4 regions of the Vibrio metoecus genome follow, and region 1 is predicted to be linked to each of the others. Evidence: predicted binding sites of a transcription regulator. Region 1 holds the regulator's gene; each other region holds the start of a gene.
What was found. The regulator PurR, encoded in region 1, represses purine synthesis genes. The targets are predictions, from matches to a motif close to TNANGNAAACGTTTNCNTNA.

Region 1 (7,775 bases):
ATCAAAGGCGAGAAAGAATCTACCTACTGGCGTGATGTGGGTACCATTGAGTCCTACTGGTCTGCTCATATGGATCTGCTCGATAAAGAACCGCCATTTTCTTTGTATAACCGTAGCTGGCCGCTACACACCTATTACCCGCCTTTGCCACCCGCAACGTTTGTTGATGTGAAGGATAAAAAAGTCAAAGTGACAGACAGTTTGATCTCTGGGGGAAGTTATATTCAAGGATCAACCATTTATAAATCGGTGTTGGGCTTCCGTAGTAACATTGCTGCTGGCTCTTTGATCAGTGAATCTGTTATCTTGGGTGACGTAAAAATTGGAGCTGGCTGCACGATTAAGCGCGCCATTATCGATAAAGATGTTGAGATTGCCGCAGGTACTATCATTGGTGAAGATCTGGAAATGGACAGAAAACGTTTCCACGTTTCCGATGAAGGTATTGTGGTAATTGCAAAAGGTTCAAAGGTAGGATTCTAGAATGGAACAACTCAACGTTTGGTTTACCGTGTCGGAAGTGCAGGGGCTGGTAAAAAGTGGTGGCTTAGCTGATGTGGCAAAAGCCCTACCACAGGCGTTGAAAGCGTTGCATCAGCAGGTAGCGATTGCGCTGCCTGCTTATCGTTCAGTTCCGGGTAGAGAAGAGGCGGAGTTAGTCCTAGAAACGGAACTTACTCACTGGCCGCACACTCATTATCGAGTGCTTAAACGCGAGTTAGAAGGGATCCCGGTCTATTTAATAGACTGCCCAGCCTATTTTGATCGCCCGGCTCTGTATGCCGAGAATAACCAAGCGTATACCGATAATGGTGAACGATTTGGTTTTTTCTCCGCAGCGTGTTTGGACGTACTCCCTAAATTGGGGATTCAACCGGATATTATTCACGCCAATGACTGGCACACCGGCTTAGTTCCTTTTCTACTGAAAACGCGTTACCGCTATGACAGTTTTTTTGAACAAGTCAAAAGCGTGCTCACGGTGCATAACGCCATTTTCAAAGGGATTTTTTCTTACCACCAATTGGAAGTCATTCCAGAGCTTAATTTATCGGGTATGGAATTTCTGCAATATGGTCATGACCATGTCAGTATGTTGCGAGCCGGGATTGCCTTTGCCGATAAAATTAACGCAGTAAGTCCTAATTATGCTTCAGAGCTTTTAACGCCGCTCGGCGCGCATGGTTTAGTCGATGATTTTGTTCGTCGCGCTCGGGATTTGCACGGTATTGTGAATGGCTGTGATTACAGTGAGTGGAACCCACAAACGGATCACTATTTGCCAACCACTTACAGTGATGAACCACAATCGATGCGCAAGGGCAAGGCGTTGTGCAAAACCGCGTTGCAAGAAGAGTTACATTTGCCTGTTGCCAATGTTCCTATGTTTGGCATGGTTTGTCGTTTAACACACCAAAAAGGCTTTCATTACCTGTTACCTATTTTGGAGCAGTTCTTACGTAATGATGTCCAGGTGGTGATTGTCGGGACTGGTGAGCCAGAGGTCGCAGCGCGACTGAATAAAATTGCTCACTCTCATCGCAATAAGTTTGCTTTTGTCGAGACCTACAGTGAGCGTTTAGCCCACTGGGTTGAAGCTGGATCCGACTTCTTCTTAATGCCTTCCGAGTTTGAGGCATGTGGGTTGAACCAGATCTACAGCATGGCTTATGGCACCTTACCTATCGTAAGAGAAGTCGGCGGGTTGAAAGACACGGTGAACGATTACGATAAGTTTCCTGAGCGTGCGACGGGTTTTGGTTATCAAGAACCCACACCTGAAGCGTTGCTGATCACCATGCAGCGTGCCTTGCTGTTTTATCTCCAACAACCTGATGAGATGCTCAAAGTACAGCAACGTGCGATGCAGCAAAACTTCAGCTGGGAGGAGTCGGCACAGGAATACATGAAAATGTATCGTTTGGCGCGATTTGGTTAGAGGTAAATTTTAAAGCTAAGGCACCTTTAGGTGCCATTATTTTCTGCTCTGCTCAACAGTTTCTTACAACTGAAGTGATTTTCCACACACGGTTTATGGTAGTCTTGGCCTGCGTAATAACGAGGTGCCAATGTCTGCCATTGCTGAAAAAGTTCTGTTTCATAAAACCTACCTTCATCCTACCAGTCGCGAGTGGGTGGTTTTCGTACATGGCGCAGGAGGCAGCTCTTCAATTTGGTTTAAGCAGATCAAAGCCTATCGTCAGCATTTTAACTTGCTACTCATCGATTTGCGTGGTCATGGTAAATCAAACCAATTGCTCAGAGATTGGATAGCCAATCGCTATACTTTCAAAACGGTCACCCTTGATGTGCTGAGAGTATTGGATCATCTGAAAATCCAGTCAGCCCATTTTGTGGGAATGTCCCTCGGTACGATCATCGTCCGTAACCTTGCCGAGCTTGCGACACACCGTGTTAGTTCCATGGTGCTTGGTGGTGCGGTAACGCGGCTTAATGCGCGCTCACAACTGTTGGTTAGGCTAGGGCATTTGAGCAAACACCTCATCCCGTATATGTGGCTGTATCGGCTATTTGCTTACATAGTGATGCCGCAGCGCAGCCAAAAAGAGTCACGACATCTCTTTATCCGTGAAGCGCAAAAGCTGTGTCAAAAAGAGTTTAAGCGCTGGTTTACCTTAACGGCTGAAGTTAATCCCATGATGCGCTACTTCCGTGACCGTGAATTACCGATCCCCACTTTATATTTGATGGGTGAGAAGGATTACATGTTTATCCATCCGGTGAAGGAGATGGTTGCACTGCATGCGCAGAGTGAACTGTATGAAATTCCAAATTGTGGGCATGTATGTAATGTCGAGCAGCCTGAGCTGTTTAATCAGCGTTCTATCGAGTTTATCCAGCGCCAAATCCGTTAACACTTTTATTCATTACATTGGGTAAATCCACACTGCCAACAAACGCTAAACTGCCCTTCATGGCTTTCGCCGCATTGTGGGCATAACCAGCGAGATTGTTTCGGCGGATTAAGATACTCAGCGATGATTTGCTCGGCGGCGGTTTTCTGCTGAGGTTTCTTTAACCAAAGTGATGGTGCGCTGCTGGAATCCATCGGGAGCTCGCCACGCAGCGCAAACAGCATCTCTCCACGCAATTCACACGGGATCCCTTGTTGATGCAACAACTGCATCAAGATATGAGCCTCTAATGGATGATTTGCAGTATAAATTTTCATCATGGTTGATGGGGGTTCTAGCCCAAGCTCATTTCATCGGTGATGAAACAGGGCGCCGTTGAAGTTTATTCATGAACCATTTCACCACAACAGGAAATACACCCAACAACACAAAAGAGGCGAGCACTGGTGCAGAAACGATCTGGCTCAAGCTAGAGATTTCGGCTAGTTGAGTGCCGGCATTGAGATAAACTGCTGTGCCAGGCAACATCCCTAATTGGCTGACCCAATAGTAACGCCAAATGGAAATAGGCGTGAGACCCATGACCAAGTTAATCAAAAAGAAGGGGAAAATGGGAATTAAGCGTAGCGAGAGCAAATAAAAGGCTCCATCCCGTTCGACACCTTGGTTAATGGTTAACAGCTTATCGGCAAATTGAGCTTGAACCCAGTCGCGCAATAAAAAGCGGCTGCTGAGGAAAGCAAGAGTTGCCCCAATCGTACTCGCAAATGAGGCTAGCAGAAGGCTGAGCCAAAACCCAAACAGTGCTGCACCCAATAGGGTGACAACAGTGGCGCCTGGGACCGAAAAGGCAGTCAACAGGACATACAACACAAAATAGATAAGCGCAGCTTGTACAAGATGTGCATCAATGTAGTTTGCCAATTCGGCTTGCTTGGCTTTGGCCACATCTAACGTCAGATAATGGCTAAATTGTGTCACCAAGATCGCCGTTATCGCGATCAAAATAAGGGCAATAATGAGCTTTTTGTTCATGAGTGGTACCTAGTCAGCACTTTGATATTGAGGCTTTTGATAGCCATAAGTGGAATATCTTATCCCATTGGTAATGAAGGCAATGCATCAGGACTTGGGTATAAGTATATCGACTCAAAATAAATTCGCCCGATTGGTATGAACTAGGGCTATGAAGTAGAAGACAGGGGAAGCGCCGTATTTCTTTCAAAAAAATAACGCGCCCGTGTGGACGCGTTATCAGATTTTACTCAAAGTATTCATACAAACTTGGCGAGGAAAGACAAACTCAAAACGAGAAATCAAAGGTGTCTTAGTAGTTCGTCACGACGATTTTGTGGGATCACTGACCAATGTTTACCTTCGATTGCCCCCTCTAAAGCCCATAACAGCTCAAGACTAACCTCTGCCGAATGGGTACGTTGAATGGCTTTATACGCTTCAACAGAACCGAAAGAGTGTAGAGACTCAACGCTTTCGATACCGGCTTTTTTGAGCATTCTTTCCGTTGCTAAACGCAAGTTGGGAAGATCTTTCAAACGGTCAGGCTTCGCTTGTGCTTGTGTTTCACGTTCGGTCTTAGCGACCTCAAGCGCAATACGAGCTTCACTTAGGATAGAGGTTGGATTACTCCAACAATCATCAGGTAGAGCGTAGTACTTAGTGACGACGGGGAAACCACGCTTTTTGTAAACATAAGGTTCATAACCTTGCTGCTTGAACTTTTCGATTGTGGCATCGTCTGCACGGATGTGCAGAGTATCGTTAACCACAAGCGCAAACATAGTTTCGTCGACGAAAATACCAAAGCCACCAAACATTGAACGAGATTTCACACGTCCTAGCTGCTCAAAGAGCCGCATTGAATCTTTTAATACTGGTTTATCCATGCTGTTAGTCTCGGAGTATTGTTACATACGCCACCAAATCAGGTCCGAGAAAATTAGCAAAAGCATGCAACTGCCGTGTCAATGATGAGTCAACATAGTGTATGCATTTTTGCCATCGGTAACCCCGCTACCTACCTATGTTCTGGTTTAGGCCGGAGGCTTTGCGTCCCATTCTTTCAAATGGTTTGCCCTGTGCGTGACATTTTTCCTGATAAAAAATAACCAAACTTGGGTCATTCTCACATACTGATATTTCAATTGTGAGAATGAGCCATGTTAATAATACTCGCTCTACATTAGTTTTGTCATATTTATGTGACAAGCTTTCAAATATAGGCTCTGTGAATTGTCAAGAAAGTTAGGATTTTGTCAAGTCTTTCACAGTGTCGCGTTCGACGATCTCAGGATGCATCTCGAAAATTCGGCGCTCGTGTTCTTTATCTTTAATACGCTCTAACAGAATTTCGAACGCATTTTTACCCACACGACGCTTAGGTTGGTGCACTGTGGTCAGTGGTGGAGAGAAGTATTCGGCCAGTTCGATATTATCGTAACCAATCACGGATATTTCTTCAGGAACACGAATCCCTTTTTGTTGCAAACGGCTCATTAGACCTAATGCCATGGTGTCGTTGAAGCAGAATACGGCAGTTGGGCGCTTATCCATAGCAATGATTTTGTCGGCGGCAAGGACTGCGGTATCACACTCAAAATTACCTTCTAGAATCCAATCTTCATTCACGGGTAAGTGCGCTTCAGCCATCGCTCGGCGGAAACCTTGAATACGCTCTTGGCAAGCGGCTTTGACAAAATGACCACTTAAACAGGCAATATCGGTATGTCCACGATCCGTCAGATATTTGGTCGCGAGATAGCCACCTTCCTCTGAGTTATCGATGATTTTATCAGCGTGCGACGTTTCTGGGCCCCAATCCATGATTACTTTTGGAATGTCTTTGTGAGCGTCGAGCATTTCCTGCAGCTCTTGAGTCAGGTCAGAGCACATGACTAAAATGCCATCCACACGTTTTTCGGCCAGCATGCGAATATAATCACGCTGCTTTTCATAGATGCCGCCCGTGTTACACAGAATCAAAGTATAACCTTGACGGTAACAGTAGCTTTCCACACCATCGATCACTTCCGAGAAAAACAGGTTTGTTGATTGAGTCACTAGCATGCCAATGGTGCGTGTAGTGTTGCACTTCAAACTACGTGCGACCGCACTCGGTGCATAGTTGAGTTGCTTAACCGCTTCCATCACTTTCTCTTGGGTGGTTTCTGCCACAAAGCGAGTTTTATTGATAACGTGAGAAACGGTGGTGGTAGACACGCCTGCAAGGCGCGCCACATCTTTAATCGTAGCCATAGAGTGTTCCTGTCGATGACTGCTGATGCCAGCGAATGTTATTGGTTAATTAAATCAGCAGAAGTAAGGCGAGACTGAGCGAATCTTCACACTCTGTGCGGCGAGGAACTACATATACCGTACGTAAAGCGCTTCAATCATCATGCCTAAAGTAATAAAAATACAAAAACCGCCAAGAAACAGCGGTTTACATTTTTATTCGTTTTTATCGTTTGCGGGTGGATTTTAGACTGCAAATGTATCCGCCGCAACGAAATTCATTCATCAAACTTTAAGTTCTTTCACAATTGATTTGTTTATGCCCCTGGCTTTTTGCAATGGTAAAGTTAGGGGCATAAAAATAGACGTGTTGTTATTGAATGCGCTGACCTAGTTCATCGATGTAACGTTGATCTTGCTGTAAAAATGCCAACGTTAACCGAGCTGCCGCCGCGTAAAAACCAAACGCATCAAACTGAGTACAACGTTCAACAAAAAGGGGTAACCAACTCAATAAGTGTTGAGTAATGAAATCAGATTGTGTCTTGAGAGCTGAGTTAACCTCGGAGCCTTCTTTATTCGGGGTATTGCTGATAACAAGATGCGCAAGAAAGTCGAGTTGAATCGCGAGATGATCGGCGGGCTCATTAAGGTTCGGATCCACATTCACGTTATAGTGGCTGAGTAATTCACGCATGAGTTGTGCGGGCTTGCCATTGAGTAATCCTTTGTCTGTGTAGACAGATGCATAGGGTAACGCTGAGTCACGATCGGACTTTAAAAATAGATCGCAAAAATCAGCGGCAAGTTCCAACTGTGCATCTTGGCGATCTTGCAAGCGATTGAGTGCATCGATCAAACTTTTCACTTCCATCGCTAAGCTTTCCTCATCGGCAAGTGCGGTTAAGAAAGTACGGATTTCAACTGAGTGATAATGGGCGATATCTTGTTCAGTCAGTTCTTTAAAAAAGAGACTCGAAAGCCACCAATAAATTTCTGCGCGTTTTTCATTGAGGATATTCAGTTCTTGGATCATGTTTGCTCTCCCAATCGATTGACGCGTAGTCTAAACCATAAAAATGAACAGCAATCATGCAAAATATGACAGTTTGTGAAAAGAAAAGAATACGTTGTTAATCTGTTAAATAAAGCTTGCGTTGTATCAAGGAAAGGTGAGTTTTCTCACGATATTTCTCGAGTTATTAACAAATATGAATAGAATGAGTGAGCGATAAATCCCGTTATTTAAAATGGTGCACTATGAGTTATCACGTACTTGTGGTTGAAGATGACCTCGTCACCCGTAGTAAGTTAAGCGGTTACTTTCAAAATGAAGGTTACCAAGTAACAGAAGCGGAAAGTGGCGCACAAATGAGAGAAGCACTTGAGCTCAATGACATCGATTTAGTCTTGCTGGATATTAATTTGCCTGGTGAAGATGGACTGTTATTGACGCGAGAACTGCGTGGCCAGTCGGAGATTGGCATTATTTTAGTGACAGGACGCACAGACAGTATCGATAAAATTGTTGGCCTTGAAATGGGCGCCGACGATTATGTGACTAAACCCGTCGATTTGCGTGAGCTACAAGTTCGAGTGAAAAACTTGTTGTGGCGTATTTCGTTGGCTCGCCGCGATAAATACAGC
Region 2 (7,775 bases), 550 kb from region 1:
TTGGGGATTTCCAACCCAAGCTGCCAGCAATGGTGGCGGTGCGTTTTTGTTGGTGTATCTGGTTTTGATCGTTGTCGTTGCCTTTCCTATGTTAGTTGTTGAAATGGCAATTGGCCGTTATGGTCAAGCTAATCCTGTTGATAGTATGCGATCGCTAACCGCAAATCCTACAGCCAAAAAGGTTGGAGGCTTAGTTGGCTGGGTTGGGCTGAGTGTGCCGAGTGCAGTTTTGGCTTTCTATAGCATTGTGGGTGGTTGGATCATCTGCTTCTTGTTCGGGGCGATGGCGGATCTCTTCGGCCTTGAGAGTATCAGTGCTTGGCTAAAAGGTTTTAGTGTTGAGCGAAACCTGCTCGGTACGATCATTTTTTATGTCCTGACGATTTTGATCGTGCAAGGTGGGGTGAAAAAAGGGATTGAACGTTGGTCTACACGACTGATGCCCGCATTATTTGTGCTGTTTGCCGTCCTGTTTGTCTACATCATGACTCAACAAGGTGCGATGGAAGGCTTAAAGCACTACTTGATCCCTGATTTTGACAAGGTGTGGGATCGTAAGTTGATTTTAGCGGCGATGGGACAAGGTTTCTTCTCGCTAACCATTGGCGGTTGTTCGATGTTGATCTATGGCTCTTATCTGAGTAAGAAAGAAAACCTACCGAAAATGGCGATGAGCGTGACATTGGTTGATACCGCCGTGGCGTTTATTGCTGGTCTGGTGGTATTGCCAGCCATGTTTGTGGCCATGAATAAAGGGGTTGAGATTTACGCCCAAGATGGCTCTTTACTGAGCTCTGACACCTTAGTGTTTACTGTGCTACCGCTGATGTTTGATAGCTTAGGTACACTTGGACAGATTTTCGCGATGGTGTTCTTTTTATTGCTTACTATTGCTGCGCTGACTTCCTCAATTTCTATGTTGGAATGTCCAGTAGCGCTAGTTGGAGAGCGTTTCAATACACGCCGTACGCCAACCAGTTGGGTGCTGGGTAGCTTGATTGCGCTAGTGAGCGTGGTGATTGTCTATAACTTTGGTGCGTTATTTGGCTTGGTCGCAACGTTAGCGACCCAGTACCTGCAACCCACGGCTGCTCTCATGTTCTGTCTGTTTGGTGGTTGGGTATGGCAGCGTGACGCCAAAATGAAGGAGCTACAAGCTGGATTCCCAGAGCTACAACAAAGCATCTTTGGCAAGATTTGGCCTTGGTATGTGAAGTTTGTTTGCCCGATTTTGGTGGCGACAGTTATCTGGGCTTCGTTTGGTTAAATACGGCGAACAGATACAACAAAGCCCTCGTCATGAGGGCTTTTCTATGTATCACTTATTGAGTCATGATATGGCCAGTGGTGAGCGGCTCTAAATCGGCTTCAGTTAACTCTTCAATGAATTCTTCGACTACCTGTTCAACAATATCATCATCTTGATCGAAGTAAGCAAGGTGGAATACGGCATCCCCTTCATTCACTAATGGCAGGGTTTGCTGGCCGATCACGATGCCGCCTTTATTGGCGCGGATCTCTACTTCGAGCTTGCCAAGTGGCGAGTTGATATAAGCGAGTATTTGCCCATTTTCAACCTTATCCCCCAGTGATACCAGAGTACGTAGAATGCCGTCGGCTTCTGCACGTAGCCAGCTTGTGGATTTAGCAATGATCGAAGCTGGTGTTTTTTTACGGCTGGCCCTGAGCATACCAATTGCCTGCATGACCCGTTTTACACCAATAATGCCTGCATTGATGGCTATTGGGTCAAAACGTAGTGCTTCACCCGCTTCATAGGTTAATACTGGAATTTGCTGCTTTTCCGCTTCACTACGTAGCGAGCCGTCCCGTAAGGGCGAATCAATGATAACTGGAGTGGCAAACGCTTGTGCAATGCGCAGGGTTTCGCTGTTACTCAGATCCGCCCGAATTTGCGGTAGGTTGGTACGGTGAATCGCTCCGGTATGCAGATCGAGAATGTAATCACAACGTTCGGCGACTTGAGAGAAAAAGGTGTGTGCCATGCGAGAAGCTAGGGAGCCTTTTTCGCTGCCTGGGAAACAGCGGTTTAAATCGCGGCGGTCAGGTAAATAGCGGGATTTATGAATAAAACCGAATACATTAACGATAGGAACAGCGATGAGTGTGCCTTTGAGTTTTTTCTCATCGAGAGTGTTGAGCAGTTGGCGAATAATTTCTACGCCGTTGAGTTCATCCCCATGAATAGCGGCATTGATCATTAACACAGGGCCGGGAGCCGAACCGTGGATAACTTCAATTGGTATGGAAAGAGGGGAGTCGGTATACAGTTTGGCGGCTTCGAGTTCGATAACTCGTCGGGAAGTGGGGGAAATGGTTTCCCCCAAAAATGAAAATGCGCTGTGCTTTTTAGCCTTTGCCACGAGTTTTTGTCCTTTTACTGGCTGCGTTTTTCTCAATGAACTCGACAATCATTCCTGCAATGTCCTTGCCAGTTGCCGCTTCAATACCTTCTAAACCGGGTGAAGAGTTCACTTCCATCACCAGTGGGCCACGAGCGGAGCGGAGCAAATCAACACCTGCGACATTCAAGCCCATGATTTTTGCAGCGTCAATCGCGGTTTTACGTTCTTGTGGAGTGATTTTAACCAGTGATGCCGTGCCGCCACGATGCAGGTTAGAGCGAAACTCGCCATCGGCACCTTGGCGCTTCATTGCGGCAATCACTTTATCACCAATAACGAAACAGCGAATATCGGCACCGCCTGCTTCTTTGATGTACTCTTGCACCATGATGTTGGCTTTGAGTCCCATAAAGGCTTCAATCACGCTTTCAGCCGCGGTACGAGTTTCGGCGAGAACGACGCCGATCCCTTGTGTGCCTTCCAGCAGTTTGATCACCACCGGTGCACCACCCACCATGTCGAGCAAGTCTTTCACATCATCAGGTTTACTTGCGAAACCTGTGATCGGCATGCCGATCCCTTTACGGGATAGTAACTGCATAGAGCGCAGTTTATCGCGTGAACGAGTAATGGCGACTGATTCATTAGCGGGGTAAACTCCCATCATTTCGAATTGGCGCAATACCGCGGTGCCATAAAAGGTCACAGAAGCTCCGATCCGAGGAATGATGGCATCAAAACCCGCTAGTTCTTCACCTTTGTAATGAATCTCCGGCTTTTCGGAGTTGATATTCATGTAGCAGCGCAAGGCATCAATCACACGAACTTCATGGCCACGCTGTTTGCACGCTTCTATCAAACGCTTGGTCGAATACAGCGAAGCGTTACGCGACAGAATACCAATTTTCATTTACTCGGCTCCTCGAAAGGGATTAAAAACGATTTAGTTGGATCAACGATGATTCGGTGATGCATGGCTGTACGACCTAATAACATACGAAATGCCATGTTTTCTCGATTGGTTAACGTGATCTCAATTGGCCAAATTTGGCCTCCAAAGCTAAGTTCCGACCGAATGACGTAGCGTTTTTCTTCGTGGCCACCGGAGTCACGAACCACTCGTTCGTCTACTACCTCAGCTTCACATTCATTCACTAGCGCGTCATTCTTTTGCATCGGGTGGATCCAAAAACGAACCCACGGAGCTCCTTCCTTAGTGAAGCTCTCTACCTTGAACGCGTGCAAGCAAGACGTTCGGGCTCCGGTATCGATTTTCGCTTTAATGCGCTCAATACCTAACCCTGGAAGGCTGAGTTCCTCACGCCATCCGACAATCATTTTTTCTTTCATCGCAATTTCATTAGTTTGAGAATTTCAGATACCGCTAAGGACAAGCAGCACCCTCGAAACAACCTGCGTTTGGCAAGTTGTCGCTTGAAGAGAGTTTGGTGAATAACTCTGGGAACTTCAAGGGGGCGAACTCTAGCAGCCAACCTTAAATTCAAGCTAATGAATTAAATTTTCCTTTTCGACAAAAAAAATTGATACAAAAAAGCCGAGTTATTTCACTCGGCTTTTTTAAAGCATTAAGCTTTTACAGGAATGTTCGCTAGCAACGCGACCATTTGTTGCCAGTAAAGATCGACGGTATCAATTTTTACTTTTTCATCAGGTGAATGTGGGAACTTGATGGTTGGACCGAACGAAACCATATCCATATTAGGATAAGGTTTTTTAAACAGTCCACATTCAAGGCCAGCATGGATCACCATAATGTTCGGCTTGTGGCCGTATATGCCTTCGTACATATCACGGAAAATATGCATGATCTCGGAATCAGCATCCGGTTTCCAGCCTGGGTACGCGCCAGAAAGCTCAAGCTCTGCACCGGCCAGTTCAGCGACTGACTTCAGCATACCTTCCACTTGCTGGCGACCCGAATCCATCAACGAGCGGATAAGGCACAATACTTTGATTTGTGCAGCTTCGGTCGTGATCACACCTACGTTTAGTGAAGTTTCTACGACGCCTGCGATGTCATCACTCATGCGGATCACGCCATTTGGGCAAGCGTTGAGCGCGGCAATAAAACGTTGCTGTGTACTAGATGTCAGGGTTTGAGCGTTGATCTCTTTGGTATCAAGGAACGTCACCAGACTGGTTTCAACCTTACCCAACTCCGCTTTGAGTAAGTCAGTGTAATGGTTAAACAGTGTTTCTAATTCGGCGACTCGGCTTTCTGGCAGTGCCACCGTCACAAACGCTTCGCGTGGAATGGCGTTACGCAGACTGCCGCCACGAAATTCGATTAAACGAAGTTCTAATTCTTTAGCATGTCCGGCTAAGAAGCGTGCCATCAATTTGTTCGCGTTACCGCGGCCAGTGTGAATATCACAACCTGAATGGCCGCCTTTCAAGCCTTTTAAGGTCAGTTGACGGCCAACATAGCCAGCAGGAACCGCTTCACGTTCAATCGGGAAAGCAAACTCGGCATTCACACCGCCGGCGCAACCCATGTAAACTTCGCCTTCTTGTTCTGAGTCGGTATTGAGCAGAATATCGCCTTCCAGCCACCCCTCTTTCAGACCAAAAGCGCCAGTCATCCCCGCTTCTTCATCAATCGTCAGTAAAACCTCAATTGGGCCGTGAGGAATATCTGTAGACGCCAGCACCGCAAGACAAGAAGCCATGCCAATACCGTTGTCGGAACCTAAAGTCGTTCCTTTTGCTGTGACCCATTCGCCATCGATATAAGGTTGAATTGGGTCTTTAGTGAAGTCATGTTCAGTGTCTTCATTCTTTTGCGGCACCATATCAATGTGTGCTTGAAGTACCACACCTTTACGATTTTCCATGCCTGGTGTCGCCGGCTTTTTAATAAAGACGTTGCCTGTTTCATCACGACGTACAGCGAAACCTTGTTCCTTTGCCCAGCCAATGATGTATTGAGCTAACGCCTCTTCATGTTTTGAAGGGTGTGGAATGGAACAGATGGTCGCAAAAAAAGGCCAAATAGGATTTGACGATAACTTACTGATTTCGGTTTGGAACTCAGACACAGATGACTCCTTACTGTAGGTTTTCCCATTTATTCTCTTAGCCAAATTCGTTCATGGTAGAGAATTTACCTGTAACAGGTGGGTACTTTCGCTGCACAGCATATCACTGAGCTAGGCGGTGGTGTAGGTCAAAAAGTGCTAGGAATGCGGGTTTTACTTTTTTGGTCTTATGCCGCCGAACAGAGTAAAGCCTCTTGGTTGGCTAATGAAATGCATCAATATGCACTTTTGGTGTAATTTAACTTTATAAAACTGTAATTTAATTACCTTAATATGCTGACAGAGATCAAATAAAATGATTTTTGTGATTTTAATCACTATTTTTATTGTAATTAAATTTCTTGGTGGTATATTTATGTACAACTTCGCTAGCGAAGAAAAAACGCTCAAAGGATGAGTCCGATTTATCGCCTCCATGGAACCGAGAAATCAAGTAAACAGTTTTTGATTTTAATGGTGATAGTTATGAATAAAGGTTTATCGTCTGTAATGTTCTGGAATCAACACGCTGTGTATACCGGTAACTTTGCATACCCTCGTAGCTTCGGCTACTAATACGCAAATTTTTTGCGTCTCGAACAAGTTTTGTTCACCCCTAAATTAGAATTTATTGGCAACCAAATTTGGTTGATATGATTCACCGCCATCTCTGTTGAGGTGGCGTTTTTTTTGTGCTTTACAAAGATAACAGTCGATGTTGATCGCAACATTTTGTTTGTGAAGCTCAATTTTCCTTCCTCGTCCTAGGTCTTTTCCTCGTTTGCCTAGAAAACCAGCGCGCAGTCAGAATTGTGTCTGGAATTTGTTATTTGATAACTCTATAATCGCCGCCAATCGTTTACGCAACCGTTTACTTTTTATCTTTAAAGGATTCGAACATGCTGGAAAAGCTTTTTAAACTCAGTGAATATCGCACGAACGTGCGTACTGAGATCCTCGCTGGGGTCACCACTTTCCTGACCATGGCTTACATTATTTTTGTTAACCCAGCGATTTTGTCGGATGCTGGCATGGATCGCGGAGCTGTGTTTGTCGCGACCTGTTTGGCTGCAGCGATTGGCTGTTTCATCATGGGCTTTATCGCAAACTATCCGATCGCCCAAGCACCGGGTATGGGACTTAACGCCTTCTTTACTTACGGTGTGGTTCTTGGCATGGGGCATACATGGCAAGTAGCACTGGCCGCGGTGTTTTGCTCTGGTGTGCTGTTTATCCTACTCAGCCTATTCAAAATTCGTGAGTGGATCATCAATTCTATTCCGCATTCTTTACGTACTGGCATCTCGGCGGGTATTGGTTTGTTTTTGGCTTTCATCGCATTAAAAAATGCGGGAATCGTCGTTGATAACCCTGCGACACTGGTTTCACTCGGTGCGATCACCTCACTGCATGCGGTATTGGGTGCGGTGGGTTTCTTCCTGACCATTGGTTTAGTGTATCGCGGCGTCAAAGGCGCGGTGATGATTGCCATTTTAGCGGTGACAGGCCTTGGTTTAGTTTTCGGTGATGTACAATGGGGCGGTGTGATGTCCGCGCCACCAAGCATTGCGCCGACTTTCTTGCAACTGGATTTCTCTTCAGTCTTTGAATTGGGGATGATTTCAGTGGTGTTTGCTTTCCTATTTGTTGACTTGTTTGATACCGCAGGCACTTTGGTGGGCGTAGCGACAAAAGCGGATTTGATTGAAAAAGATGGCAAAATTCCTCGCCTAAATCGTGCACTGTTAGCTGACTCTACAGCAACGTCTGTGGGCGCGCTGCTCGGTACTTCAAACACCACGTCGTACATCGAAAGTGTTTCCGGCGTTGCGGTGGGTGGACGTACCGGTTTAACCGCTGTCGTGGTTGGCATTTTGTTCCTTCTTGCATTATTCTTCTCGCCACTAGCGGGTATGATCCCAGCTTATGCAACAGCTGGTGCACTTTTCTATGTAGCTATTCTGATGATGTCAGGCTTAGTGAGCATTGATTGGCGTGACCTGACTGAAGCGGCACCCACTGTTGTCACCTGTTTGATGATGCCTCTGACATTCTCAATTGCGGAAGGTATCTCACTGGGTTTCATTGCTTATGCGGCGATCAAACTCTTCAGTGGTAAAGGACGCAGCGTCTCCCTCAGTGTATGGGTGATGGCAGCCATTTTTGTCATCAAATACATTTTGGCAGCGTAAGAGAAGAAATTATAAAAATTCAATTTAGGTTTATCACATGAGCAAAAAATTCGTTATCACCTGGGACAATATGCAGCATTACTGCCGTGAACTTGCACAGCGTCAAATGCCAGCAGAACAATGGAAAGGTATCTTGGGTGTCAGCCGTGGTGGCTTAGTTCCTGCTGCAATTCTCGCTC
Region 3 (7,775 bases), 630 kb from region 1:
ACGTGCTTATGCACGCGAACTGACTATTGAGCAACTTGAAGAAGCTTTAGATAAATTCACTACAGTTGTTGAAGAGCGTAAAGAAGCCGAAGCAGAAGAAATTGCTGCTCGTGCAGAACAAGAAGCGAAATTAGCCGCGATTGCAGAGCAAATTGCTAAAGATGGTATTGATCTAGAAGCGCTTATTTCTGCGCTATCTGGTGAAACAAAAACGAAAGCAAAAGGCAAACGTGCTCCTCGTCCTGCAAAATACAAGTACATCGACACCAACGGTGAAGAAAAGACTTGGACAGGTCAAGGCCGTACTCCTTCTGCCATTCAAAAAGCACTCGACGAAGGTAAATCTCTCGAAGAGTTTGCTCTTTAATTAAGCGTTTCAAACGAATATGAAAAAGGCTCCCAAAGGAGCCTTTTTATTATCTTTATCTTTCCCAATAAGCTTCTTCAAGGCTATCTTCCCGCTCGGGAAGACCACGAGAAAGACGTGGAGAATGTTGAGCCAATACCTCATAACTGGCGCGATTTGAATATTTACACACTTGAGAAAAAGAGGAATAGGTTAAAAACTCATGTTGATGCTTACTTGAGTTAGGTACATTTTCTTTGTGGTATTTATTGGCAGCCATATCGTGTAACAAGGCCGATAATGCTGCATCACCCGCACCATTGGTATTTTTTATCTTCTCTGGCCCACCCATGTACGGTGAAATATGTGAATAAACACGAATCGGGTTTATACAGCTGTCTTTACGTGCAGGGCGGCTAAATTCATAGCGATTAAATTCCGCAACCGAACCAGGTAATAATGGAAGTGAGGTTTCGCGCTTGGCTGATTCTTCTGTATATCCGGCCATAAATAAACCAACTGGGCCTGCAGTACATAACACTAAGTCAACCCAATCCAAGGTTTTATCAGAAGCCGCTAGAGGGTCACTCTCTCCAGTTAACGCCAATGCTTCATCTTCATTCATTGCAACGACAGTAACATGATCACGTAAAAAATCTTGCCAGAATTTAGGATCATCCTGAATAACAAATTTGGTTCCTAGAGTTAATACCACAGGAACATCGTATTTTTTGGCATATTCAATGGCGCGCATTGTCGCTTCTGGCATCGGGTCGCCTTCTTTACAGCGAACTAAATAAGCGGTGATCACTAATGCAGATGCACTGGCAAATATTTTCTCAGGAATACTGTCTGGGCGTAATTGGTTCATTTGACCTTCGCTGATCGCAAAAGTACGTTCACCATCTTCGGTAATCAATGCAAAACAGCGCCCGATGGCACCTTCAACACCTTGTAAATAATTCAGATCCATACGGCTAGAAGTATTACATAGGTAACGATAGCCATAGCTGCCAATTTTGATGTCTTGGCTCATCACACCCAGCAAGGTTGAACGGTCATCGGCTAATACTGAATAGTTGTGCAGCGTATTCCCTATGGTTCCACCTGCATATTCATTGGTAATTAAACGCTGATCTTTTAATTCGTTATATAAGGCCTCAGCCGCTTGATCATCGATCACTAATGAGTGTCCCTTACTCAGCCCATAACGCTCGATCAAATCTGAATCCACCTTGGCCTCAATATCCACCAACGTTTGATCAATACCGATAATATGAGTGCGCGACATCTTCTTATTTTCTTGCGCTTGAATCACTAAAGGATCACGCGCGTGAACTGGAAAATAATGCTTAGATTTGCGTTGGCCAGGAAATTTCATAAGGGTTACTAGGCTTCTGGGATGAAAGGAGCGCCGATTCTACCGCGCACCTTTTAGTGCAGCAACAAAGGAAAAAATAGCAAACGTTTGCACGATGATGATTTTATTTCGCTCTCCATCTTTAGCTATTGGAGCACAAGTGATTCAATGATTTAGCAACATTTGACTGAAGTCAGATGAAGTGTGATTACCGTCTCGGATCTGTCCTCGAAAAATTCTTTCTGTTAGAATCCCCGTCCAAGTTCCTCAAGTGGTAGAAAAGTGATGTCTGTAGAGCACAGCGCAAACAGCCAAAAGAAAGTGATTGTCGGTATGTCTGGAGGGGTTGACTCCTCTGTTTCAGCCTATCTTCTCAAGCAACAGGGTTACCAAGTGGAAGGCCTGTTTATGAAAAACTGGGAAGAAGACGATAACGAAGAGTATTGTACTGCGGCGGAAGATCTTGCAGATGCTCAGGCAGTGTGTGACAAACTCGGCATCCCACTTCATACCATTAATTTTGCCGCAGAATACTGGGATAACGTATTTGAATACTTCCTCGCGGAATATAAAGCCGGACGGACCCCAAACCCAGATATTCTGTGTAATAAAGAAATTAAATTCAAAGCGTTCTTAGAATTTGCCGATGAAGTGCTGGATGCTGATTACATTGCCATGGGTCACTATGTGCGCCGTACTTTCCCGCAAAATGGTGAAAAACCGCAGATGTTACGCGGTCTCGATGGTAACAAAGATCAGAGCTACTTCCTTTATACACTGAGTCATGAGCAAGTGGCGCGCAGCCTATTCCCCGTCGGTGAACTAGAAAAACCAGAAGTACGCCGCATTGCCGAAGAACAAGGCTTAATTACGGCGAAGAAGAAAGATTCAACCGGTATTTGTTTTATCGGTGAGCGCAAATTTACCGACTTCTTATCTCGCTATTTGCCAGCTCAACCGGGTAAAATTGAGACCCCGGAAGGCAAAGTGATTGGTGAGCACCAAGGCTTGATGTACCACACACTCGGACAGCGTAAAGGTCTGCACATTGGTGGTATGAAAGAGAGCAGCGAACAGCCATGGTATGTGGCGGATAAAGATCTCAAACGCAATGTGCTCATTGCAGTACAAGGCGCCGATCATCCCCTGCTCAAGTCTCACGGTTTGGTGGCGGCGCAGCTGCATTGGGTTGACCGTACTCCAATCACTGAACCTCTACGTTGCAGCGTGAAAACCCGCTATCGCCAAAGCGACATCGCTTGTACCATCATTCCACTCAGTGATGACCGAATTAAAGTGATGTTTGATGAGCCGCAAGTAGCTGTAACGCCAGGACAATCCGCCGTGTTTTATCAAGGTGAAATCTGCCTTGGTGGCGGCATCATTGAAGAGCGCATTTAGAGTCAATTTTTAGGAGATTTACGTGGCTAACGCAATTTACGACCGTACCATCGCTTTCGCTGGCATTTGTCAGGCTGTGGCACTTGTTCAACAAGTCGCCCAAAATGGTCACTGTGATTCAGATGCGTTTGAAACGTCGCTCAAAGCCATTACGTGTACTAATCCCAGTAATACACTGGAAGTTTTCGGCCACGAAAGTCAGCTCAAGCTCGGCTTGGAGTGCTTGGTCAAAGGGATTGACAGCACACCATCAGGTAGCGAAATCACCCGTTATCTAATTAGCCTAATGGCGCTTGAACGTAAGTTGAGTGGCCGCCGTGACACGATGAGTCAATTAGGCGATCGCATTCAAATGATTGAGCGCCAGCTTGAGCATTTTGACTTATTTGATGATCAGATGATCAGTAACCTCGCCAGTATTTACCTTGATGTGATTAGCCCGATTGGTCCTCGCATTCAAGTGACTGGTACTCCAGCCGTATTACAGCAAACCGCTAACCAGCACAAAGTGCGCGCCCTACTCCTGTCAGGGATCCGCTGCGCCGTATTGTGGCGTCAGGTTGGCGGACGACGTCGTCACCTGATTTTCGGTCGTAAAAAGATGATCGAACAGGCGCAGCTTTTATTAGCGCGAATCTAAATGATGACAACCCACTCAAATTACTCACACCTTTAACTCAATATTCAGGAGAAGAACATGGAACTGTCAGCATTGACTGCTGTTTCACCGGTAGATGGCCGCTACGGAAGTAAAACGATTGCGTTACGCAGTATCTTCAGTGAGTTTGGTCTCCTAAAGTACCGCACTATCGTTGAAGTTCGCTGGCTACAAAAGCTAGCCGCCACTGCTGAGATCGCAGAAGTGCCTGCATTCAGTGCCGAAGCGAATCAATTCCTTGATGCGATTGCCGCGAACTTCAATGAAGCGGATGCACTGCGTATCAAAGAAATTGAACGCACTACCAACCACGATGTAAAAGCCGTGGAATACTTCCTGAAAGAGAAAGTTGCTGCGATGCCAGAGCTGCATGCAGTGAATGAGTTTATCCACTTTGCTTGTACTTCAGAAGACATCAACAACACTTCACATGCGTTGATGCTCAAAGAAGCGCGTGACACGGTGATCCTGCCTGAAATTCGCAATGTGATTGACGCAATTCGCAAACTGGCCGAAGAGTACCGCGATATTCCGCTGCTTTCTCGTACTCACGGTCAGCCAGCCTCTCCATCGACCATGGGTAAAGAGATGGCGAACGTGGCCTACCGCATGGAGCGCCAATACAAGCAGATCGCTAACGTAGAAATCCTAGCCAAAATCAACGGTGCGGTGGGTAACTACAACGCGCACCTTTCTGCTTACCCAACGGTAGATTGGCATAAATTCAGCGAAGAGTTCATCACTGAATCTTTGGGTGTAGACTGGAACCCATACACCACACAAATCGAGCCGCATGATTACATTGCTGAGCTGTTTGAAGCAGTAGCACGTTTCAATACCATCTTGATCGATTTTGATCGTGATGTTTGGGGTTACATTGCTCTGGGCCACTTCAAACAAAGAACCATCGCGGGTGAAATTGGCTCTTCTACCATGCCACACAAAGTCAACCCAATCGACTTTGAAAACTCGGAAGGTAACTTGGGGCTGGCCAACGCGATGTTTACTCACCTAGCACAAAAGCTACCTATCTCTCGTTGGCAACGTGACCTGACGGATTCTACCGTTCTGCGTAACCTCGGTGTGGGTGTGGGTTATGCGCTCATTGCCTATACTTCAACCCTAAAAGGCATCAGCAAGCTGGAAGTGAACCGCGATGCACTGCTCGCAGAACTGGATCACAACTGGGAAGTTTTGGCTGAGCCAATCCAAACTGTGATGCGCCGCTACGGCATTGAAAAGCCATATGAGAAGCTGAAAGAGCTGACTCGTGGTAAGCGTGTTGATGGCGAAGCGATGCGTCAATTCATCGACGGTTTAGAGCTGCCTGCCGAAGAGAAAACGCGCCTGAAAGCCATGACACCAGCCAGCTATATTGGCTACGCGATTGAGCTGACGGACAAGCTGTAATCTCGACAAGAGAGACCAAATGACTAAGGGGAGCAACAGCTCCCCTTTTACTTATTGACGACTTATCGACTTGGTTTATACCAGACCGTTTCACTCGTGCTTTTCAAAAAACAGAGTAATCCGACCGACTTCAAGACCAAATTTGCGAATTTTGGTTAAATTAAATACCCGCTTGTCATCTTGTCGATACAACCAGTCATCGAAGTGTACTTGCACATCGCCTCTGTCGCGTGGCAACACAAAATCGTATTGCCACTGCAGTGCATTACCCACTTCTTTACCACGAGCCGTTCCAACAATATCATCCGCTCGTCCTTCGTACTCATCATCAGCCGTTCGGTTAATCGTCCAGATCCGTTGGTTCTTCTCCCCATCATCAAACACAAAGTCTTCAACTAAAATCAGTTGGTTATTCTCAACTCGGCCTTCAATTACCACCTCAAAACGGCGCGTCTGCGTCTCGGTATAGTCTTGCACCATACCCCAAGCGTGAGTAGTGCCAACAAAGTAATTGAACAGATCAAACTTGGGCGTCGCCACACGGTAATCATCGATATCCGCTGAACATCCGCTAAGTCCTAAGAAGAACAATAACAGCCAAGTTGAGTAGTATTTCATTGCCGATTCATTCCTATCAGTTGATTCCGTAAGGCTAGATATTCAGTTTGTGGAGAAAGCCAAATCGATAAAAAGGCATCGTTGAATGCTTCATCCGCAACCACTCCAATGCTTTGTTGTGCTTCTTGCTCACGAGCAAAGAAGAATTCACCGCTTTTCCCATCGGAAACGTATATCAGACGATCACCTATCGAGACATCCGGTAACATTTGCTGTAATTGATCGAGCCAAGACTGGGTTTGTGGCTCTTTAAACCCCAACTTATGCCATTGGTCTTTGGTGGCATCGATTAACTGTTGGCGTTTAATATTACGCAGATAACGAATCTCCAATGCCATGGGATGCGGTGAGATATCCTGCGACTCATGGTATTGACCATCCGGTGCTCTCAGTTGTGAAGAGTAGATATCCAACCAAAACCACGAAAGCGTTGCCTGCCCGACCACTGGCCAATCCGTCCATGTACTGGTCGGTTTATGCTCAGCTTGTGCTGCACTAGCGGCGTCGGCGTATCCCAAACCGCTCATCAGCAAAACGAATAGGGTTATAAGTCCTTTTTTCATGCCTCATTACCTTCAACAGTAACCAAGTGATACCTATCCATTCCAAAAACAGTGCCAACATCACCATCAATGTGGGGTATTCCCAACTCACTGCTCCGATTCGATAACCGAACCAATAACTTAAGCAACCTAAGCCACCACCAGCTATGCACAATAAAGTATTGGAATAACGGGTCAGCTGCGGCAGCAAATGGCCTGCATACCAAGTAAAGGCAAACCAAAGTGCCATTAGCCAAAGTGGAAACTCGCCGTCGGCAAAGCTAAGCAGGCCGATCGCCATATTGCCGCTATCGAGTAAGATGCCAATAATTGCCATCCACACCATTTTTTCAAATAGCGGATGGCGCTGCATAGCAGCCAATGCATAGGTCCCAATAACAAGCAAAGCGGTTAGCCATAGCCATTTTTGCTGACCAAACACCGCCAGAGCCCAAATTAGGTCAAACCAAATGGAAACCCATACCAGTGCCATCATTAATCTCGCTCGAACGTCATATGCACTGTGCTGATACTGCGAGCTAAAAAGCCCCCTTCGCAATAACAAAAGTAGTAACGCCACATGCGAATAAAGCGTTCGTCATAACCGAGATCACGCACTTTGGGCAGTTGCTGTTCAAAGCGCTCACGCCAATGTTGCAATGTCACGGCGTAATCCATGCCGATGTCGTGCAGATTACGCACAACGAATCTCGTGCGTTTTGTGGCAAGCGCAGTCAATGCACTGACCGACGGTAAAAAGCCGCCGGGGAAAATATACTTTTGAATGAAATCCACGCTATTGCTGTAACTTTCATAACGTTGGTCAGCAATGGTAATCGCCTGCAACACCATCTTGCCGTGAGGTTTGAGCAAGTCGTAACACTGGCTAAGAAAGGAGGGTAAATACGCTTTGCCAACCGCCTCAATCATTTCAATTGAAACCAGTTTGTCATACTGGCCTTCCAATAAACGGTAGTCTTGTTTTAAAAGCGTAATTTGCTCACTCAAACCCAACGCTGTAATTTGCTGTTTTGCGTAAGCAAACTGCTCTTCAGAAATCGTGGTGGTGGTGACTTTACAACCATAGTTTTGCGCCATATAAATCGCCATCGCCCCCCATCCAGTACCGATTTCCAACACATGATCAGTGGGTTTAAGCTGTAGCTGTTCACATAAACGTTGCATCTTCTGCTGCTGCGCTTGTTCAAGTGAGAGATCGGGTTGATTAAACAGCGCACTGGAATAAAGCATGCTGTCATCTAAAAACAATTGGTACAGCGCATTACCTAAATCATAGTGTTGATGGATATTGTTTTTCGCTTGCTCGATCGTGTTGCGTTTTAACCAATGGGCAAGCCGATTCAACCATTGAGTTACTGGGCTACTTTGGCTTTCCAATTTATCGAGCGTACCGAGGTTGGCAGCCATCAACTGCATCAA
Region 4 (7,775 bases), 970 kb from region 1:
AACCACGAACCGTTTGATCAGTTTTGTCGAAGCACTCAGTAAAGATGGCCGAGTTGCCCATGAAACTTTACATGCACTGCGCCAATATCAGTCCGATTTGATCACCAAGCTACTGACCGCCGAAACGGCCGAACCGCTATTGAACCAATTGCAACAAGAGATCAGCGTGTTAGGCGAGCTCACCGCCCCTCTTAGCAATGCGCAATACGCTTGGGTACTCGGACATGGCGAGCAATGGTCGGCACGTTTACTCGCCGCATTGTTAAATCAGCAAGATTTACCGGCAGTGGCACAAGATGCCCGTGCATTCTTACGTGCCGAAGCGGGAACACAGCCGGAAGTGGATCGCGCGCGCTCTTACCCGCTCCTGAAAGCCGTGTTGGCACAACATACCCAGCGCCGCGTGGTGATCACCGGTTTTATGGCGCAAAACGAACAGGGCGATACCGTCCTGCTCGGTCGCAACGGTTCCGATTACTCTGCGACCGTGATTGGCGCTCTAGCTGAAGTTTCACGGGTCACCATCTGGAGTGATGTGGCTGGTGTGTACAGCGCCGATCCACGCATTGTCAGCGATGCCTGTTTGCTGCCACTACTAAGACTCGATGAAGCCAATGAACTGGCTCGCTTAGCTGCGCCAGTTCTGCACAGCCGCACGCTACAACCTGTCGCGCAGAGCACCATGGAACTTCACTTACGTTGCAGCCACCAACCGGAATCGGGTTCTACTCGCATTGAGCGGGTACTGGCTTCTGGCCGCGGTGCAAAAATCATTACTTCACTCGATGATGTATTGCTGATTGAACTGAGCTTTGCTCACCAGCATGATTTCCAACGCTTGCAAGAAGATGTGTTACAGCACTTGCAGCGCGTGCAACTGCAACCTCTGACTTACGAAGCACAACCTGACCAATACCGTTTGCGTTTAGCTTACACAGCAGAAATTGCGCCTGGTGCGTTTGCGGCGCTGCAAGATGCCGCGTTCGAAGCCGAAATCAAACTCAAAGAAGGCTATGACCTGATTGCTGCGGTCGGTGCGGGCGTCACCAAAAACCCGAACCACTGCTATGGTTTCTACCAACATCTGAATGCCTTGCCGGTCGAGTTTATCAGCGCATCAGAATCAAGCCTCAGTTTGGTTGCCGTACTGCGTCAAACCCCAATCAACCCCTTGGTGAATGGCATCCACAAGCAGTTATTCCAAGCCCAAAAGCGCGTGGCGATTGCACTGTGTGGTAAAGGCAATATCGGTTCAAGTTGGCTCAAACTGTTTGCTGAACAAAAAGAGAAATTGGAGCAACGCCACGGCATGAATTTTGAGTTGGTTGCAGTGGTTGATAGCCAAACCTATTGGTTTAATGAGCAAGGCATTAATCCAAGCCAAGTTGCTACTCATTTCCAAGATGAAGCTCTACCCAATCAAGGACAAAGTTGGCTGAAAAAACTCGGCGCATTAGAAGGTTACGATGAAGCGGTTGTGCTTGATGTCACCGCGAGTGAAGAGCTGGCCGAGCAGTATCTCGACATTGCCGAACAAGGTTTACACTTAATTTCCGCCAACAAAGTGGCAGGCTCGGCTCCGGGCAACTATTACTATCAGGTTAAAGATGCGTTCCACAAAATTGGCCGCCACTGGCTGTATAACGCCACGGTAGGCGCAGGCTTACCAATTAACCACACAGTGCGCGACTTACGTGAAAGCGGCGATGAAATCATGGCACTTTCGGGCATTTTCTCCGGCACCCTTTCATGGTTATTTCAACAATACGATGGCAGCTTACCATTCAGTGAACTGGTGGATTTAGCGTGGCAGCAAGGTTTAACAGAGCCCGATCCGCGTTGTGATCTGGATGGTTCAGACGTGATGCGTAAATTGGTGATCTTGGCGCGTGAATCTGGCCTTGAGATCGAGCCAAGCAGTGTGAAAGTGGAATCACTTGTACCCGTTGAGCTGCGTTCAGTGTCACTGGATGATTTTCTCGACAACAGCAAACTGCTCAACGAGCAGCTCGCTGAGCGCCTCGCCCGAGCGCAGAAACAAGGCAAGGTACTGCGCTATGTTGCAAGGCTAGAGAAAAATGGCAAAGCTAGCGTGGGCGTTGAAGCGCTTGAGCAAGATCATCCACTGGCTAACTTACTGCCGTGTGACAACATCTTTGCCATCGAAAGCAAATGGTATCGGGACAACCCACTGGTGATCCGTGGTCCCGGTGCAGGGCGTGAAGTCACGGCTGGCGCGATTCAGTCCGATTTGAATCTGCTCGCGAGCCAACTCTAGCTCTCTCGTTCAACTCTATAAAACAAAGCTCGCCGCAATGGCGAGCTTTTGCATCGATCTTCTATACTTTCTTGCATTAAAAGCATCATCTTCTATCAATTAGCTTTTTGAACCACACATAGCACTCTATTGCTTTTTCAGGCTTGAATCTGCTTCACGATCAACATGAGTAATATTCATAATGGTGAGGTTGACATCAAAGCGCATTCACGACATCCTACAGCCATATAGACGTCTAAACGTCAATTCAGATTCAGGCAGTGACACTCAGTCACAGGGAGTACAAGATGGGATACACACACGCTAGCCATATCGATGCATTGAACCAGAACATTGCGGAGCTTTCCGACATCAATGTTTCGTTTGAGTTTTTTCCACCTAGCTCTCCTCAAATGGAAGAGACGCTTTGGAACTCGGTTCATCGCCTGAAGACTCTCCAACCTAAATTCGTATCGGTGACTTATGGTGCCAACTCTGGCGAGCGTGACCGTACTCACTCGATCATTAAAGCGATCAAAGATCAAACCGGTTTAATTGCCGCGCCACACCTGACTTGTATTGATGCCACTCGTGATGAACTGATCCAGATCGCTGATGACTACTGGCATAACGGTATCCAGAATATTGTGGCGCTGCGTGGTGATATTCCGGCCGGTGGTGGTAAGCCTGACATGTATGCCTCGGATCTAGTGACACTGCTCAAATCGCGCCACGATTTTGATATTTCTGTGGCCGCCTTCCCTGAAGTGCATCCTGAAGCCAAAAGCGCGCAAGCGGATCTGCTCAATTTAAAACGTAAAGTCGATGCAGGTGCGAATCGTGCTATCACTCAGTTCTTCTTTGATGTAGAAAGCTACCTGCGTTTTCGCGATCGTTGTGTTGCGGCTGGGATTGACGTAGAAATCGTTCCTGGAATTTTGCCGGTTTCTAACTTTAAACAAGCGTCGCGCTTCGCTGCGCAAAACAACGTGAAAGTTCCCAATTGGATGGTGAAACAGTTTGAAGGGTTGGATGAGGATCCGGTGACTCGTCAATTGGTAGGTGCAAGCCAAGCCATTGATATGGTGCGCGTGCTGTGCCGTGAAGGGGTGAAAGATTTCCACTTCTACACGCTAAACCGTGCCGAAATGACTTACGCGTTATGCCACACCTTGGGTGTGCGACCACAAGCTTAAAAGAATACTCCTCGCCAAGATCAAAAACGCCGACATCACTGTCGGCGTTTTCATGAGGAGAATTACTCCACGTCTTCCATTTTGCCCAACAGGCTACGGATGCGCTCTTGCCATGCCGCATGTTCTTGTTGAACTTGCTGTGCACGCTGCTCAAGCGCTTCACGTGCTTCACGCAGCTCTTGCGCTTCATTTTGCAGCTGTTGCTTTTCTTCTTTCAGCTCTTCAACTTCCATTTGCAGCAGTGCAATGGTGTCGACCGCGGTTTGAATTTTCGCTTCCAGTTTTTCTAATACTTCAAAAGACATGACGTTTTACCCTTGTTGATTCGATTGAGGTGAAGTGGGCTTCACTGATTGAGATCATTCTACTCAGCCCTGTGCGCAGAAACACGCCCTAAGTTCGATCTTTTTCGCTATTCGGTTAAAAAAACCGCGCAAATTGACGCAAGCTTAACGGAAGTGGCCGCGAAGCCCACTTTGCACTAACCCATTCACTCACAACTTGGCTTTTTTCGCTCGATTTTGATCGAAGGCAAAGGCTAGCGACCGCAAAAGGCAAACGTTTACTTACGAATGTGATAGAATCCCGCGCAAAATTTCTCTCTTGGTTTGGAGCAAACATGAAACGCGATTTAGCAATGGCTTTTTCCCGAGTCACTGAAGGTGCCGCACTGGCAGGCTATAAATGGTTGGGACGTGGCGACAAAAATGCCGCCGATGGTGCTGCGGTGGAAGTGATGCGTGCCCTGCTCAATCAAACCGAAATCAGCGGCGAAATCGTGATTGGTGAAGGTGAAATCGATGAAGCGCCAATGCTTTACATTGGTGAGCAAGTTGGCTTAGGTGGCGATGCGGTAGACATTGCGGTTGACCCGATCGAAGGCACGCGCATGACCGCCATGGGACAATCGAATGCGTTAGCAGTGCTGGCCGCGGGCGAAAAAGGTAGCTTCCTGAAAGCGCCTGATATGTACATGGAAAAATTAGTGGTTGGCCCTGGTGCAAAAGGCTGTATCGATCTGCATTTGCCACTGAAAGATAACCTGCGCAATGTCGCCAAAGCACTTGGTAAGGCATTAACCGATTTAGTGGTGATTACACTTGCCAAACCACGCCACGATAACGTCATCGCCGAGATGCAACAAATGGGCGTGCGTGTGTTTGCGGTGCCAGATGGCGATGTGGCAGCTTCGATTCTGACCTGTATGCCCGATAGTGAAGTAGACATGATGTACTGCATTGGCGGCGCGCCAGAAGGTGTGGTGTCTGCAGCGGTGATCCGCGCACTGGATGGTGATATGCAAGGCCGCCTGCTGCCTCGTCACCAAGTCAAAGGTGATACGGAAGATAACCGTATTTGGGGTGCCAAAGAGCTTGAACGTTGCCAACAAATGGGCGTTGAAGCGAACAAAGTGCTGAAGATGGAAGACATGGCACGCAGTGATAACGTCATTTTCGCGGCAACCGGTATTACTAAAGGCGATTTGCTCGATGGCATCAGCCGCAAAGGTAATATCGCAACGACAGAAACTCTGCTGATCCGTGGTCGCTGCCGCACCATTCGTCGTATCCGCTCAATTCACTATCTGGAGCGTAAAGACCAACAAGTGCGCGACATCATTCTTTAATTCAGAATTCCACGCATAAAAAAGACCGCCTTGGCGGTCTTTTTTGTCTCTGGATACAAAGCGGAGTGTGCTTAGAATAGCTCTTCTGCGACTTTGTACAGGTCTGTGCGAACTGGACGCTTCATGTTCTCAATCGCATCAATGATGTCGTGATGAACCAGTTGCTCTTTCTGGATACCAACACAACGACCACCGTGACCTTCCATCAGGAGGTGCACCGCATAGTTACCCATGCGTGAGGCGAGTACACGGTCAAATGCCGTAGGTTTACCACCACGTTGGATGTGACCTAATACGGTTGCGCGAGTTTCACGGCCTGTTGCTGCTTCAATCTCTTTCGCCAGCTTGTTAGCATCCATCATCAGCTCAGTCAGCGCGATGATCGCATGCTTCTTACCTTTGGTGATGCCGTCTTTGATGTTAGAGATCAACTGTTCCATGTTCAGACCAGTTTCTGGCGTGATGATGTATTCACAGCCACCCGCAATCGCAGAAGTCAGAGTCAGGTCACCACAGTGACGGCCCATGATTTCAACAATAGAGATACGTTGGTGTGAAGAAGAGGTATCACGCAGACGGTCAATCGCTTCAATAACGGTGTTCAATGCCGTCAAATAGCCGATGGTGTAATCGGTACCTGCGATGTCGTTATCGATAGTGCCTGGCAGACCGACACAGGGAAAGCCCATTTCGGTCAGTTTTTTGGCGCCCATGTAAGAGCCGTCACCGCCGATAACCACTAAGGCTTCAATGCCGTGCTTTTTCAGGTTTTCAATCGCTTTCTCACGAACTTCTACTTCGCGAAATTGTGGGAAACGTGCAGAGCCTAAAAAAGTACCGCCGCGGTTGATCACGTCAGACACGCTTGAACGGTCTAGCTGCTTGATACGATCTTCATACAGGCCTTGGTAACCGTCATAAATACCAAACACTTCTAGACCTGCGCCGAGTGCTGTACGCACTACGCCACGAATAGCCGCGTTCATACCTGGGGCATCGCCACCACTCGTCAAAACACCGATTTTTTTAATCATGCTCACCCTCGAACTTTGCGAATCGAATATCAATTTCTACGCCGTCTGGTTTGTAGGAACCAGACAGAAAAATTCAAAAACTGTGCGTAATGTTACCTTTCCCGATTAGGAATACTACTGTTATTTGCACTAAATTCTGTAAGTTTTCTACTTATGTAAGAGTATTACAGTTTTGTACTGACCCAGTGTTGATTCATGTCAGGATTGGCGTTTTTTTGTTAACTTGGGGAAAAGATAGCCAAACAGACTTCTTTTGTCGCCTCACCATTGAGATTTTTGTCGCTGTTCTGCCTCAAGTACCACGGAATGGGGATCTTGATGAATCAAAACATCCGCGCCTTTAAAGACATCACACAGCTTATCCTCGACCCGATCCGAAATATGATGCGCTTCGAGCAATGAAATGTTGTCATCCAATTCCAAATGAAGTTGGATGAATCTTACCGGCCCTGACATTCGCGTCCGTAATTGATGCATTCCAATCACCCCTTCTACGCTCAGACAGATCGCGAGGATCTGCTCCAACTCTTCATCGGGTAATTTACGGTCGAGCAGTGTTTGCACCGCATCATGCACCATTTTAAAGGCGCTCAGTAAGATATAGAGGCCGATGCCGATCGCAAATATCGCATCCGCTTGCCCAAAGCCCCACCAACTTAATCCTAGTGCCACCATGATTGCCGCGTTCATCAGCAGATCCGATTGATAGTGGAGTGAATCTGCCGCAATCGCCTGACTGCCGGTTTTTTTCACCACATGACGTTGGAATAACACCAAACCAAAAGTCACCACCATCGCCAACGCACTGACATAAATACCTAGCTCAGGTGCATTCAGTTCATGTGGGCGGAAGAAACGATCCACACCGTTAAGGATCAGAAAACAAGCGGAGCCAGAGATAAACATGGCTTGGGCAAGTGCGGCCAATGATTCCGCTTTGCCATGTCCAAATGCATGTTCTTGATCGGCAGGTTGCAGAGCAAAACGCAATACGATGAGGTTCACCACAGAGGCTGCAATATCCAGCACCGAGTCGATTAAAGAAGCCAGTAAGCTAACCGAACCTGTCACCCACCACGCAACCACTTTGACCACCAGTAGCAGCGTCGCGACTGACGTTGCCGTCCATGCTGCCATTGTGACTAAACGGGCGTATTCTTTTTTCATCGCCTCACCATTGTATTCATTAAGTTAAAGAAGCCCGAGTATATAACCGAGAGGCAAAAAACCACAAGGCAGCGCGAGGCTACCTTGTGGTGATGGAATGTGCGATGTCATTATTGATGACGAGGTTTACCTTTGCCGTGAGAACCGTCCATCATGCACTGATCCATTTGTGCTTGTTGCAACGTCTGCAATTTGGCTTTCTGTTCTGCGGTCAAAATGCTCATCATTTGATGGCGTTTCTCCATCATTTTTACGCGGTGAGTCACTTGTTGATCCACCATCTGTTTTGCAAGGTTTTCGGCGGCGACCTGATCAAAGTCAGCAGCTAACACCAGAGCACGCTCTTGTGAATGTAGTGCTTTCATCGCATCATGGTTTTGTCCACGATTAGCGCGCATCTCTTCACGTCCAGCCTCACGCATCTCTTTGAGTTGAGCCTGCTGCTCTGCGGTTAAATCGAGCTGCTTCCAGATCCCGCGCTCGCCTTTACCACC

Region 2: the regulator PurR is predicted to act here: its motif matches at 6,264-6,283, upstream of EPB59_RS02090 (NCS2 family permease).
Region 3: the regulator PurR is predicted to act here: its motif matches at 1,803-1,822, upstream of EPB59_RS07345 (inosine/guanosine kinase).
Region 4: the regulator PurR is predicted to act here: its motif matches at 4,004-4,023, upstream of glpX (class II fructose-bisphosphatase).

Annotation. Positions count from the first base shown of each region.
Region 1 is NZ_CP035686.1:1,001,141-1,008,915, forward strand. It holds gene glgC (glucose-1-phosphate adenylyltransferase) at 1-483, shown strand, start outside; gene glgA (glycogen synthase GlgA) at 485-1,939, shown strand; gene EPB59_RS04670 (alpha/beta fold hydrolase) at 2,070-2,876, shown strand; gene EPB59_RS04675 (DUF2007 domain-containing protein) at 2,882-3,193, opposite strand; gene EPB59_RS04680 (TVP38/TMEM64 family protein) at 3,222-3,911, opposite strand; gene EPB59_RS04685 (TfoX/Sxy family DNA transformation protein) at 4,193-4,780, opposite strand; cyclic di-GMP riboswitch class I at 4,895-4,980, opposite strand; gene purR (HTH-type transcriptional repressor PurR) at 5,139-6,149, opposite strand; gene torD (molecular chaperone TorD) at 6,502-7,164, opposite strand; gene torR (two-component system response regulator TorR) at 7,389-7,775, shown strand, end outside.
Region 2 is NZ_CP035686.1:452,116-459,890, forward strand. It holds gene EPB59_RS02065 (sodium-dependent transporter) at 1-1,267, shown strand, start outside; gene EPB59_RS02070 (succinylglutamate desuccinylase/aspartoacylase family protein) at 1,323-2,384, opposite strand; gene rimK (30S ribosomal protein S6--L-glutamate ligase) at 2,371-3,276, opposite strand; gene EPB59_RS02080 (ATP-dependent zinc protease family protein) at 3,273-3,716, opposite strand; gene EPB59_RS02085 (aminoacyl-histidine dipeptidase) at 3,953-5,425, opposite strand; gene EPB59_RS02090 (NCS2 family permease) at 6,304-7,596, shown strand; gene gpt (xanthine phosphoribosyltransferase) at 7,634-7,775, shown strand, end outside.
Region 3 is NZ_CP035686.1:1,630,756-1,638,530, forward strand. It holds gene EPB59_RS07340 (H-NS family nucleoid-associated regulatory protein) at 1-367, shown strand, start outside; gene EPB59_RS07345 (inosine/guanosine kinase) at 423-1,727, opposite strand; gene mnmA (tRNA 2-thiouridine(34) synthase MnmA) at 1,992-3,107, shown strand; gene hflD (high frequency lysogenization protein HflD) at 3,130-3,747, shown strand; gene purB (adenylosuccinate lyase) at 3,805-5,175, shown strand; gene EPB59_RS07365 (DUF3833 domain-containing protein) at 5,266-5,793, opposite strand; gene EPB59_RS07370 (chalcone isomerase family protein) at 5,790-6,326, opposite strand; gene EPB59_RS07375 (DUF2878 domain-containing protein) at 6,289-6,828, opposite strand; gene EPB59_RS07380 (SAM-dependent methyltransferase) at 6,831-7,775, opposite strand, start outside.
Region 4 is NZ_CP035686.1:31,941-39,715, reverse strand. It holds gene EPB59_RS00165 (bifunctional aspartate kinase/homoserine dehydrogenase II) at 1-2,278, shown strand, start outside; gene metF (methylenetetrahydrofolate reductase) at 2,566-3,453, shown strand; gene zapB (cell division protein ZapB) at 3,516-3,758, opposite strand; gene glpX (class II fructose-bisphosphatase) at 4,073-5,080, shown strand; gene pfkA (6-phosphofructokinase) at 5,152-6,114, opposite strand; gene fieF (CDF family cation-efflux transporter FieF) at 6,376-7,281, opposite strand; gene EPB59_RS00135 (CpxP family protein) at 7,392-7,775, opposite strand, start outside.